Agarilytica rhodophyticola: one gene and its partner. The protein of the gene in region 1 interacts with the protein of each later gene in a pairwise test. Links are inferred from orthologs where the notes say so. Each region holds a gene or a part of one and is shown in the gene's direction. Other genes may lie near its edges. The genes, in order: rpe and eno.

Evidence for each region.
Region 2: the proteins of rpe (region 1) and eno interact in binary tests that used the Escherichia coli proteins (3 or more experiments, as listed by UniProt). The link is inferred for Agarilytica rhodophyticola from one-to-one orthologs.

The regions. Positions count from the first base shown.
Region 1 is NZ_CP020038.1:2,196,551-2,202,807, forward strand. The notes cover bases 880-3,591. They hold rpe (ribulose-phosphate 3-epimerase), read left to right. Parts: upstream 880-1,745; coding sequence 1,746-2,438; downstream 2,439-3,591. Other genes in these bases: BVC89_RS09295 (DUF3530 family protein), read right to left, coding at 880-1,697; BVC89_RS09305 (P-loop NTPase family protein), read left to right, coding at 2,599-3,339; prsR (PEP-CTERM-box response regulator transcription factor), read right to left, coding at 3,402-3,591. In the rest of the region: BVC89_RS09290 (nucleotidyltransferase family protein), read left to right, coding at 1-495; more of BVC89_RS09295, read right to left, coding at 501-879; more of prsR, read right to left, coding at 3,592-4,760; XrtA/PEP-CTERM system histidine kinase PrsK, read right to left, coding at 4,863-6,257. UniProt on the Escherichia coli protein: Catalyzes the reversible epimerization of D-ribulose 5-phosphate to D-xylulose 5-phosphate.
Region 2 is NZ_CP020038.1:1,208,063-1,214,570, forward strand. The notes cover bases 1-2,963. They hold eno (phosphopyruvate hydratase), read left to right. Parts: upstream 1-820; coding sequence 821-2,107; downstream 2,108-2,963. Other genes in these bases: kdsA (3-deoxy-8-phosphooctulonate synthase), read left to right, coding at 1-441; ftsB (cell division protein FtsB), read left to right, coding at 2,226-2,504; BVC89_RS05130 (tetratricopeptide repeat protein), read left to right, coding at 2,772-2,963. In the rest of the region: more of BVC89_RS05130, read left to right, coding at 2,964-3,965; BVC89_RS05135 (tetratricopeptide repeat protein), read left to right, coding at 4,578-6,044; BVC89_RS05140 (hypothetical protein), read left to right, coding at 6,123-6,508. UniProt on the Escherichia coli protein: Catalyzes the reversible conversion of 2-phosphoglycerate (2-PG) into phosphoenolpyruvate (PEP). It is essential for the degradation of carbohydrates via glycolysis.

The DNA.
Region 1 (6,257 bases):
AAAGATATCGAGATTTATTTTTCAGATGAAGATCAGCCGCTAGAAACCGGCGGTGCTATCAATCACGCGCTCGATCTACTTGGCGAGGCGCCTTTTATCTTGGTTAATGGAGATGTATGGACAGAGTTGGACTATGCTTCGCTGATAGCTCGATACCGAGATCAGTTCAATGTTAGTAAAAATAACAAGCATATATATGGCCATCTTGTCTTAGTGCCTACCCCGGATTTTAAAATCCACGGAGATTTTTCTATTCAAGAAGGATTTTTGCAGCCCTTAGTAAAGGGACAAGGTGATTATACTTTTAGTGGTGTAAGTATTTTATCGCCACAAATCATTTCCCAATATCCGAAGCGCCGCGCAATTTTTGCCTTAAAAGAAGTGTTTGATTGGGCAATGGATACGGCTTGCTTAAGTGCTGAGGTGTATGATGGCTTTTGGTTAGATGTTGGCACACCTGAACGTTTTGAATTTCTAAAAGAGCGTATAGGCTAAACTATTTAACGCTCTACCTCGACGCCTTTTGCGTGTTTATTAAGAAATCCTCGTATGCGCCGAGTAAGACGATTTTCTGCACGTGAATCTGCTTCATTGGGCCTCATTAATTTTACCTGATAATAGTTTTTAGTATTGATACGGGCCAATTTCTGCCGACGTATTTTGACTTCAGTATTATCTAGATAATGGTCGCTGTAGTAGATATCTAAAATGGGAATGGGAATATCTTTAAGGTAGGGAATCAGCTTTTCTTCAGTATTTAAAATCTGATTGCGTGCTGCCACCATAATCAGCGCCCGGATTTTGTATGGCACCTCATCTGCTGCGGCTTGAGCTGCATCAGCAGAAGAAGCGTTTGGGGCTAGCATCTGGATAAACTTTGCGGCACGAATGGCTCCAATGCCGTGGCCAATAATCACAATATTGTATTGACCTTTCTCATTGAGAAACTGTATTGATGTACTAATCCGTGCATTTGACGATAATTCAGGGTCGGGCTTATCTTTTTTCATCATCGTACTATTATCCTCCATAGCCTCTATATTGGAGGACTTCATCATAGTATCCTTCTCTAACGCGGCCATGGCTTCTTTATTGGCTTCGTCTGTTGCTGTGGCATCCATCTGCTTTTTATCCATCGGCTTATCTTCTGAAGTGTCTTGTTCCTCAGAATCGGTATTTGTCTCAGTAGCGGACAGAGGTAGCTTTTTTTCTGGTCGTTTAGGTATCGTGAGTTTTCCTGGCGGTGGTAGGCTAATAGCTAATGTTGACCAACCGAATTCACTTAAATTATTGCGTATGGCACTGACAGTATTTGGCCATTCAGCAGACTGACCCTCGCCATGTAAAATGACTACGGCTCCAAAGGGGTTGTCCGTCTTATCCTGTTGCCACAGCGCCATAAATTTCTCATCCATGGCGTTAAGCCATTGCACATTATCTTTTTCCACGGCCTGCATTAGCAGTTTGGTCGCTTTGGCTTGGATATCAATCATTTGCCTTGGGGCGTTGGCATCTGGGGTAGGGGATGGTTGTTCTTCTTGTTGCTGCTCTTGTGGGTCGGCGGGCTCGGTAGCTCCCGTGTTATCTGTTTGTTGGGGGTAACTAAACTCAGAAATAGGTGATAGAACTGCCAATAGCAAAATGGCGTTCAGTATTATTGCTAAAGCTTTTTGTGGTATGGTTGATCGGACAATCATATGTTTTAAAATATCCTGTATGTATTCTGATTAATCGAGGCTTATTGAATGTCTAAAGTACCTGAGTTTAAGATCGCCCCTTCTATATTATCGGCCGATTTTGCTCGACTTGGAGAGGAAGTTGATGCTGTTTTAGAAGCTGGAGCTGACTATGTCCATTTTGATGTAATGGACAATCATTATGTGCCTAATCTTACTATAGGCCCTATGGTGTGCAGTGCTCTGCGTAAATACGGTATAAGTGCAACAATTGATGTTCATTTAATGGTTGAGCCAGTCGATGATTTAATTAAGCAGTTCGCTGATGCCGGTGCTAGCTATATCACTTTCCATCCCGAAGCCTCAAAGCATATTGATCGCTCCATCAAGCTAGTGCGAGACTGTGGTTGTATGCCTGGGTTAGTACTTAACCCAGCGACACCCTTGTCTGTTGTGGAACATGCGATTGACCAGGTTGATATGTTGTTACTTATGTCTGTTAACCCAGGTTTCGGCGGGCAGAAATTTATCCCTTATGTGCTAGATAAAGTCGCTCAAGCCAGACAGTTAATTGATGCTCGTGGCCTTGCTACACGTTTGGAAATAGATGGTGGTGTTGGTTTATCTAATATTACTGATATTGCTAAGGCAGGTGCTGATACCTTTGTCGCTGGCTCTGCGATATTTGGCGCTGACGACTACGGCCAAGTGATTTCGCAAATGCGAGAGCTGTTGGCAGCGAGCCTGATGACTGAAGTTTGATAGTGAGATCGTAGAAGCTATCGCATAATTGCTGCACTTACCGATACGCATTAAAAATAACCTGCATGGGCGAGTGATGAAACAGCTTCTATAGTATGAAACAGCTTCTATAGACAGTTAAATTATATGTTTTTTTAAAACAAAAATATGCTGAAAAGCCATGGAAAAAAATTCAGAGATTGAATTTTCATTAGAAGAAAACAAATCCTTATTGAGTGAGCGTCAGATCAGTAAAATGTCTGAAGTGCACAGCTTCAGTGGCGTTCAGCTGGATAATTTAAAAGTTCTACATCAAGAGAGCAGCAATGAGGAAACCCTCAAAATATTTCGCCAATTGCGTACACAGTTATATGATCGCATGGCGGGAAACAACTATGTCTGCATGGTAACATCTGTCTGTTCTGGTGGCGGGGCTAGTTATACGGCTAACAATTTGGCTGCTGCCATTGCTCTTGATAAGTCTAAGACATCGGTTGTTGTGGACTGTAATTTTTATAATCCTAGTGTTGACGCACTCTTAAGTGCTGATGCCAATCTAGGTTTAATAGATTTTTTATCCTCTCAAGAGATGGGGGTCGAATTTATTTTATATGCTTCGGGCATTAAGCGTTTGCGTGTTGTGCCGGCGGGCAAGCATATTAACGATGCCACTGAGAAAATGTGTTCAAGTAAAATGGTGGCATTTATTTCTGAGATAAAATCTCGTTATAGCGACCGCTATATTATCGTAGATAGCCCCTCTGTCGGAGAGTTCGCGGCAGATGCAAGAATTCTAACGCAGCTATGCGACTTTGTGGTTTTAGTTGTGCCTTATGGGAAAGTTTCTCAGCAGCAGGTACAAGAAGCGATTGATACTATTGGCGAGCAGAGAATTGTAGGGGTGGTTTACAACAATGTTTAGCACCTGTGTCTTTCTACAGTAAACACCTGTCTACAGCAAACAAGTGCTAAACACAATTGTTTTTAGTCATTCGCCATCGCTATGTTATATTTCTTCATTAAATCATAGAGCGTTGGCCGGGTGACACCTAGTAGCTTGGCGGTGGCCGAAATGTTGTATTCTGTCATTGTCAGTGCGCGTAGAATAGCCGCACGCTCAGCGTTGTAGCGCACTTCCCTTAAGTTCAAGCTGAAGTTACCTTCTGAGATTAAGCCGAGATCTTCCGATGAGATGAGCTTGTCATCGCACATAACCACACTGCGTTTGACCCGATTTTCCATTTCGCGAATATTGCCAGGCCAATCATACGCTTCAATGGCTTCCACAGCTTCTGGAGTAAAGCCTTGAATACTCTCGTTATTTTGCTCGATAAAGTTTCTAAGAAAGTGTCTGGCCAGTAGTAATTTATCTCCCTGGCGTTGTCGCAGAGGTGGGATTTCGATTTCCATTTCACAAATTCTATAGAATAAATCTTCGCGAAATGTGCCATCTTTTACCATTTGTTTAAGGTCTTTGTTGGTCGCACAAACTACGCGAACATCAACAGGAATTTCTTCTCGGCCACCGACGCGTTCAATAATCCGCTCTTGCAAGAAGCGTAGCAGTTTAGCCTGCAAGAGTAGAGGCATGTCGCCAATCTCGTCTAAAAATAACGTGCCGCCATTGGCCGTTTCTACTTTTCCTAAAGTCCGTTTGTTAGCTCCGGTAAAAGAACCTTTCTCATAGCCGAATAATTCGCTCTCCATAAGGTTTTCTGGAACGGCGGCGCAGTTAATCGCTACCATACGCTTGCTTTTACGAGGGCTTAGGTTATGTAAGGCCTTGGCCATAACTTCTTTACCTGTGCCGCTCTCGCCAGTTAGGGTGCAGGTCACATCGGAAGGCGCTAGCTTTTCGATAGTGCGACAAATCTTAAGCATTATTGGATCACAGGCAATGATGCCGTCCAGAGGAGAGGTCTGCTTTTCTTGCAGCAAGCGATGCTGTTTTTCAAGGCTATATATGTGAAAAGCCCGTTGCAGAATCAGGTCTAAGGTTTCTGGATTAACGGGCTTTTGATAAAAATCATAAGCGCCCATTGCCACTGCCCTTACAGCGTTTTCATAGTCAGCGTTACCTGTCATGACAATAATCTTTGACATAGGGGCAAGATTAGATATTTCTCGAATACAGCGGAAACCTTCATCGACGCCTTCCTCATCAGGCGGCAACCCTAAGTCTTGAAGAATAATGGGGGGTTCGTGCAAGCGAATTGCTGCAATTGCATCTTCTCTGGTGCCTGCGACAATAACTTCGTACTGGTCAAAATGCCAGCGCAGTTGACTTTGTAGACCAAGATCATCTTCAACAATAAGAAGTTTTTGTTTTTCTGATTTACTCATGATGAATTTGTAGCCTGTGGAGGTGGTTTGGAGTGGCATAGGCTATCAACCCGCCATTATTATTCGCCCTGGGATAAATACTCGAAGAGATATCCGCGAGTTTTAGTTCGCCGGGAGGCTTATTATAAACGTCGTGCCCTCTCCAAGCGAGCTTTCCACGCTAATATTACCACCTAAGCTTTGGATATACTCTCTGGCTTGATAAACGCCGACGCCCATTCCCTTGCCTGACTTGGTGGTTTCGAAGGGTTTAAATAACTTGTTATTAATGAAGTCTTTATCCATACCTTCACCGTTATCTTCTATAGTAACGGTAATTGTGTCATCTTCTAATATGGTCGAAATATCCACAAAACCGTGATTTGGTGTGGCATCCTGCGCATTATGGAGTATGTGGGTGAAGACCATAACTAAACTGTCAAAGTCTCCTTTGACTTGAAGGTCTTCTTTAAATGGCACCAAAGTGGGCACAGGAGGGCGCTTCTGGCAGCGTTTTATTGCCTCTATAAATATATCTTTTAAATGCAGTACTTTAACTTCTTCCCCTTCTTCGTTACGCTGAAGTTTACGTAGCAGATTATTCATTCTCTCCACGGAATTTTTGATAGTGTGGATGGCGTCTTCAACGAAAGCTGGGTTGTCTTTATGCTTCTCTGCATTTTTTACAACCAGAGATTGTTGGGCAATAAGATTTTTCAGGTCGTGCATGACAAAGGCTGAGAGTTTATTAAAAGCGTCAAACTGACGCGACTCTGCCAATAACTCCGCTTGTTCATGGCGGGCGAGATAGCTGGCAATCTGTCTGCCCACGGTTTTGGAGAGATCTAAATCTTCCCAACCTATAAGTGAGTGTTCTTTGGGGGAAACCAAAACCATAAAGCCAACAAGGTCTTTCTCTGTAAGTAAGGGAAATACTAACCAAGCGTCGGGAATTTGGTTCATCCACAGCGGCAGATTTTTATTATTCAGGCCTAGATCATGAGTATTAGAATTAGGAGCAAATACCCATTCATCTTTTAGTGCTTCACAAAATGGGCTGGTTTCAGGCTCGAACACTTCTGATATATCAAACTGGGTATTTATCTGTCTAACCGGTACCATCACATTGGAACGCAACAACCAAAGTGCGCCGCCGTGGCAGTTGAAAAGATCGGCCGCGACAGTAATTGCTCGTGTTGCTGTATCAGTTGTTGATGTTGGTTGCGATAACTGATTAATAAGTTTAAGCCACTCGGTGCGATAATCGTATTTGTAACTAAATAAATGCTTGTTAATCAGTACGCTCAGCTTTCTACGTAAGTCTGATGATGAAAAAATAAATCCAATAAAAAATAAACCGGCGGCAGAGAGGAGGGTGTAGATAATGGTTCCCCAATTACCACCGTAAATTCGCACATAATAGCCACCGATTGATAGTGCCATTAAAAATGCACCTGCCAGCGTTAACGAGGTGGTATAAAAGATTACGGGCCGAGAAAAAGTTAATTTGGCCGAGGA
Region 2 (6,508 bases), 990 kb from region 1 along the record:
AAAAAACCTCAGTTTTTAAGCCCTGGACAGATGAAGAACATCGTCGATAAGTTTATCGAGTGCGGTAACGCAAAGGTTATGCTGTGCGAGCGTGGTACATGCATGGGCTATGATAATTTAGTAGTTGATATGCTGGGCTTTCGCACTATGAAAGAAGTCAGCGGCGGGTTGCCTCTAATTTTTGATGCGACCCATGCATTACAATGTCGTGATCCGCTGGGCGCGGCCTCAGGCGGCCGGCGCCATCAAACAGCTGAGCTTGCTCGCGCAGGCATCGCTGTGGGACTTGCGGGGCTATTTATTGAGGCCCACCCCAATCCCGATCAAGCTAAATGCGATGGCCCTAGTGCTCTTCCCCTGGATAAGCTCGAGCCATTTTTAGCACAAATGAAAGGGGTTGATGATCTCATAAAAAATCTACCGCCATTAGATATTAATTAAATTAGGCCACAAGCCTAATAAATAAATACCAAGGAAAAGGAATAAGACTATATCGACTATCCGTCAATTCAGTCTTCTACAAACATAAGCAAGTGCAGAAAACACGACACTAAAATAGTGAGGGACACTATTTTTTAAGTAGGTAAAAGAACAGCAAGCACAGGAAGTGCGCCATTGACCGAAGGTCAATGCGAGCCCTCTAAAATCAAGGATTTCCGCGCAGTAGCCACATGGATGTGGTGTATTAGGGCAATGCAGGAGCAATTGCCGATCTGCCAGATTTTGGAGGGCGACCAAAAAAATAGTGAGGGACACTATTTTTTTAAGTAGGTAAAAAGAACAGATTTCCAATTCATTAAGACAATAGAGAGAATGTTGTATGAGTAAAATAGCGGATGTTAGAGGTTTTGAAGTGATGGACTCTCGCGGCAACCCCACAGTTATGGCTGAGGTTGTGCTTGATTCAGGTGTTATCGGCAGTGCATGTGCACCGTCAGGCGCATCTACCGGCTCACGTGAAGCCCTTGAACTTCGTGACGGTGATAAAGCACGTTATCTTGGCAAAGGTGTCTTGAAAGCGGTTGCCAATGTCAACGATAACATTAAGCCTTTATTGTTAGGTAAAGATGCCAACGAGCAGCGTCAACTCGATACTATTATGATCGATGCCGACGGCACAGAAAATAAGTCTCAGTTTGGTGCCAATGCTATTCTGGCTGTATCCTTGGCGGCTGCTAAAGCGGCAGCGGCAGATAAAAAGATCCCACTTTATCAGCACATCGCACAAGTTAATGGTACAGAAGGTAAGTACACCATGCCTGTGCCTATGATGAATATTATCAACGGCGGTGAACACGCAGATAACAATGTTGATATTCAAGAATTTATGATTCAGCCAGTTGCTGCCAGCACGTTTAGCGAAGCGTTGCGTATGGGAGCCGAAGTTTTTCATAGCCTGAAAAAAGTATTATCTGGCCGAGGATTAAATACGGCAGTTGGTGATGAAGGCGGATTTGCTCCAGACTTACCATCTAACGAAGCTGCACTTGCTGCTATTGCTGAAGCGGTAAAAAATGCTGGCTATGAATTAGGTAAAGATATTACGCTAGCTCTCGATTGTGCTTCATCTGAATTTTATAAAGATGGCGTGTACAATATGTCCGGTGAAGGTAAGACTTTCTCTGCACCAGAATTCTCCGATTACCTCGCGGAACTTGCCGGCAAATATCCGATTTTATCCATTGAAGATGGTATGGATGAGAGTGATTGGGATGGCTGGGCTGATTTAACCCAAAAGATTGGTGATAAAGTTCAACTTGTCGGTGACGATTTGTTTGTTACTAACACCAAAATTTTACAAGAAGGTATCGACAAAAAGATCGCCAACTCTATCTTGATTAAATTCAATCAAATTGGCTCTTTAAGTGAAACTCTCGATGCGATTAAAATGGCACAAGCTGCAGGTTATACCGCAGTGATTTCTCATCGTTCAGGGGAAACCGAAGATACCACCATCGCCGATTTAGCTGTGGCCACAGCTGCAGGTCAGATCAAAACGGGCTCCCTATCTCGCTCAGATCGTATTGCGAAATACAATAGACTGTTGCGTATCGAAGCAGAACTTGGTGAAAACGCTGCTTACCGTGGTCGTGCCGAATTTAAGTAGAATTTGCTAAAATGTGCGAAACGTAACACATATATAAAGGGCCAGCATTGCTGGCCTTTTTCTTTATTGGGATTTATGTGTTACTTTTAAGAATAGGATTAACTAAATTTTCTCATTTATGAAGTTTTTGCTTGTTACGCTAACGCTGATCGTACTAGGACTACAATATCGTTTTTGGGTAGGCGATGGCAGTCTTGCGCATGTAGTACGATTGAATGATGACATTGAACGTCAACAAGCTGAAAACGATCGCCTGAAGGAGCGCAATCGTTTACTAGCGGCGGAAGTGGAAGCTTTAAAAAGCGGCACTGAAGGCATAGAAGAGCGCGCACGTCACCAAATGGGTATGATTAGAGAGGGCGAAACCTTTTTTCTAATCGTTAACGAAAGCCCCTGACAGCAATATTTCCCCGACACTACACATCTCGATACTCGCACTTTATTTGTCACTTTTAACGTAGCTCAGCCATGAAGAACATTGCTTCTTAGGAGCAATAGAAGCCATTCACAGTAGGGTCAACAGGCCCTAGATACCTGATCGTTAACAACTGACAATTAACACGTCTTAATGAACTATTGCCTCGCTATCTATCACTTACAACCATAAGTTTTAAACACTTAAGAACGTCTTAATTTAACCATAACACTTATATTATTGAAGGCTATGCTCAACTACATAAAGAATAATCCAACCATTACCTCGGCGCTTGATACTTTGGGGCGAATAGCTTCTGAGGTAAAAAACACATTAAAAGATCTTATAAAGTCTGTCAGAGCTGCAGCGCCTATGCTCATTTCAGCTGGCACACAGTCTTTACTGTCTGCGGCCGGTTCAGCGCCTACCCAAAATAACATTGACAGTTTGGTGAATAGTGCCGCTAATCATGAAAAGAGTGGCAACCATAGTATGGCGTTTAATGCATACTCCGATGCTTTATCTTCGCATCAATCATTAAATGGTAAAGGGTCGGCACCACCAGAATTACTGAATGCTGTTGTAACATCCGCTACAGGGTCAATTGCTACGGCTTTAGAAAATGGCGATGGCGTATCCGCTGCAGGCACCTTGGAAAAGGCAGTCAATCTACTTGACGCTGAAATTAATCAGCCAGCGACAGAATCTGCTACATCGGCACAACAAGTAAAGGCCAATTTACGCGATAAAGTTGGCACTAAGTTAGCGGATTTAGGTTTTATATTATACCAACAAGGGGACTACCAAAATGCTAGGGAATACTACCAACAAGCTCTTAATATTCATACCAGCTTTGGAGACAACAATATAGGGAGTAATGATACTGATATCGCTACTATCAGCCAGTTTTTAGGTACGGCATCCCTTGAGTTAGGAGACTATGATGCTGCGCAAAAGCCTCTTGAAAACTCCTACAATATGGCATTGGAAAAATTTGGTGAAAATCATGAAACCACTGTGACTCGCCGTAACAAACTCGCACGCTTAAATTTAGAGCAAGGCAAATTTAAAGAAGCGGAGGGGTTGATTAGAACGAATCTTGAATGGGAACGAAAAACCTATGGTGAGGATCATATTGACACAACCACCTCTCTTGGCAACTTAGTCATCGCGCTCCGAGGACAGGGCAATTTAAGTGAGGCGATGCAGCATGCCCAAAAAGCGTATGATATTCAATTAGGACACCACGGAGAGGATCATCTTGCTACTGCAGACAGTGCTATGGCTCTGGGTGCTGTCCACTTTTCGCAAGAGAATTACGCCGCTGCCAAACACCTTGTTGATCAAGCGGTTGCTACCTATGAGGAGCATCTCGGTGGAGAGCATCCAGCGGTGCAACATATGAAGTCAAATCAGGCTAAATTGAATGAAAAACTAGCTTAGGGTCTGTTAAGGTTCGAGTGATTGTGTATACAGTTACTCGTTTTATTTTTGGGCAGTGATTCTTTCCAATAGATATCATTGCCTTAATAAAATACCAACAGAGTATCTCGCTCCTAGCTGCTTTTTTGCATATTAATAACATAAAAATTAATTCTACGTTTATCTTATTGCCTCACTGTTTCAGGGCTGAATTAACTTGTGAAAGGTATCGAAAGTTAATTTTTCAGCAAGTAGCTTTAAATAAAAGTAACTCATTTTTTATTTTAAGTTAAAGCAGTCAGAGCGACAAAGTTTTATGTGTTGACCACAACGTTGACGGATTCTAGACATCTCTTAAGCGGCGTGTCTTGTATTAGCCGTGGCGATGAACTTTTTAACGGGGTTTATAACAGACAGATATAAATGCATCAGTCTAATAGGTAGTGGTAACTAAATATTTTAGTTATGGTGAGCCATGGGAGAATTTAACCTCGCATTAACGCTTAGCCATCGCCAGAAAAAATTAGTTATCTGTTTTCTGCAATCAAATATATGGCGTGACACATGCTCAATAATATAAGAGAAAATTTGATCCGGCCTATAGTAAATACCTCAAAAAAGGTAGCTCCGGAGGTGAAGAGAAACCTTAAAGGTATTATTGATTCTGTCAACGAGGGCGCGCCAAATCTTATAGACGCAGGTGTATCTTTTTTCTTGTCGAGAGAGAACGAATTACGCCCTGAAACTGCATCATATCCCACACTTGTGTCGCCAGTAGTGCATAATCCTGTACTTGTGGCCTATCCAATTTCTGCTACAGGTAACTCCAAGCCTGAGGCTGCTAGGGCATCTTTTATTAATTTAGCTGCCACCGTTAAGCGAGCCAATACAGATATGAATCGGGCACGTGAGTTTGAGAAAAAAGGAGAATATTGCAAGTCATTTAGAGCCTATTGTAAAGGTGTTAATGCGTTAATTGAAGCTATTACAAGTCACCAGAAGACCAATGGCAAGGGTTTAGTTACGCCACAACTGTTACAAGCTTTAGAGCGCTCTGTCGAAAGTGTTGTGAGTAGTTCTGTGAAACTGAGAGAAACAACAGGACTTGAGATTCTTGCAGACGTAGGCAAGCTCCTTGAAAATGAGTATCAAGCTGATAGAGAGTTTGCGCCGGTAGCAAAACAGACTAAAGTAAGATTGTTTAGCTATGCAGGAACTATGTTATTAAATGAGAGACAATATAACATTGCCAAACAACTACTTTCCAAATCGTTCCAAGCTAGCAAACAAAATAAAGATTTAAATCATGCGACTATAGCCACTAATCTGGGGCTTGCCTGTTTTCAACTACAAGAATATGAAAATGCTAAAATTGCTTATCGCGACGCGTTAGCCGCTCACATAGCCTCAGGTAGCGATAGCGAAGACATAAGTTCTGCTCAGCAACTTTTGGGCATTGCATATACTGAATTAGAGCAATACGGTAAGGCGAAAAAATGCCTCGAATATTCTTATGATATGGCAGTTGACCAATTTGGCAAAATCCACAATACAACCTTGGCATGCCTCGATAAATTAATCTGTCTTAACATAAGAGAAAAAGATTTCAGTAAGGCAGAAAAACGTTCAGAGGAGTACTTAGATGGTGTGCAGACACTATATGGAAACGATCATATCAAGACCGCTCAAGCGATATTAACCTATGGCAAAGTAAAATTTGAGCTAGGTAAAAACATAGATGCGCTAGCACTGGCTGAACAGGCTTTGGCAATTAATACCAAGGAAGGACAAGATTGGCATACAGCTGATTGTCGCCATACTATCGCATCTATTTATCGTGCGGATGGAAAGCATGACGAAGCTTACCTGCTTTTTACAGAATCTTTTAATACGTTAATGTTTGTTAATGACAAAGCTCGGGCCGCTGAAGTGTTAGACAGTGCTGTAAATATGCTCGAAAGTTTGGGGAGGATGGATGCGGCAAAAAAACTTTGTTCTAACGTATTGGAAATTCGTGAACAAGTGCTAGGAAAAGACCACTCTGATACTAAAAAGACTCGTGAAGAACTGCATGTGTTGCAGGAATTAACTAATAATTAAGTCGTAGCGTGTTTTATAAGGCGTTACTTATTAAATATACTTAAATTATGTTATTTAAACTAACAAGAACTTTAAACTATGGCAAATATACACAAACCTTTTGCTCATAATGTAAATACGTATTTATCTAATTTTGCCACGGCAACAAAAGAAACCCTTAGTAAATCTTATCATGCGTCTCGGTTTCGTTCTGCTAAAGCTGAGTCTCCTATATTAGTTCAGCCCCATAATACTTCTCTGCTGTCAAAAGTAAAAACTGCTTATCATAAATTTGAAATAGAGCAAGCGTTATGCAATGGAAATATGGCCATTGAAAATCGTTCGCTAGTATTCGCATTAAAATCTTATGGTAAAGCACTTTCTGTTTCCCAAAAATTACCGGGCATGGCAGATAGTTCTAAACATAAATTAATCGAAGCAATTGCTAATTCAGCAATTAACCTCGTAGATGAGATGCTTAAAAG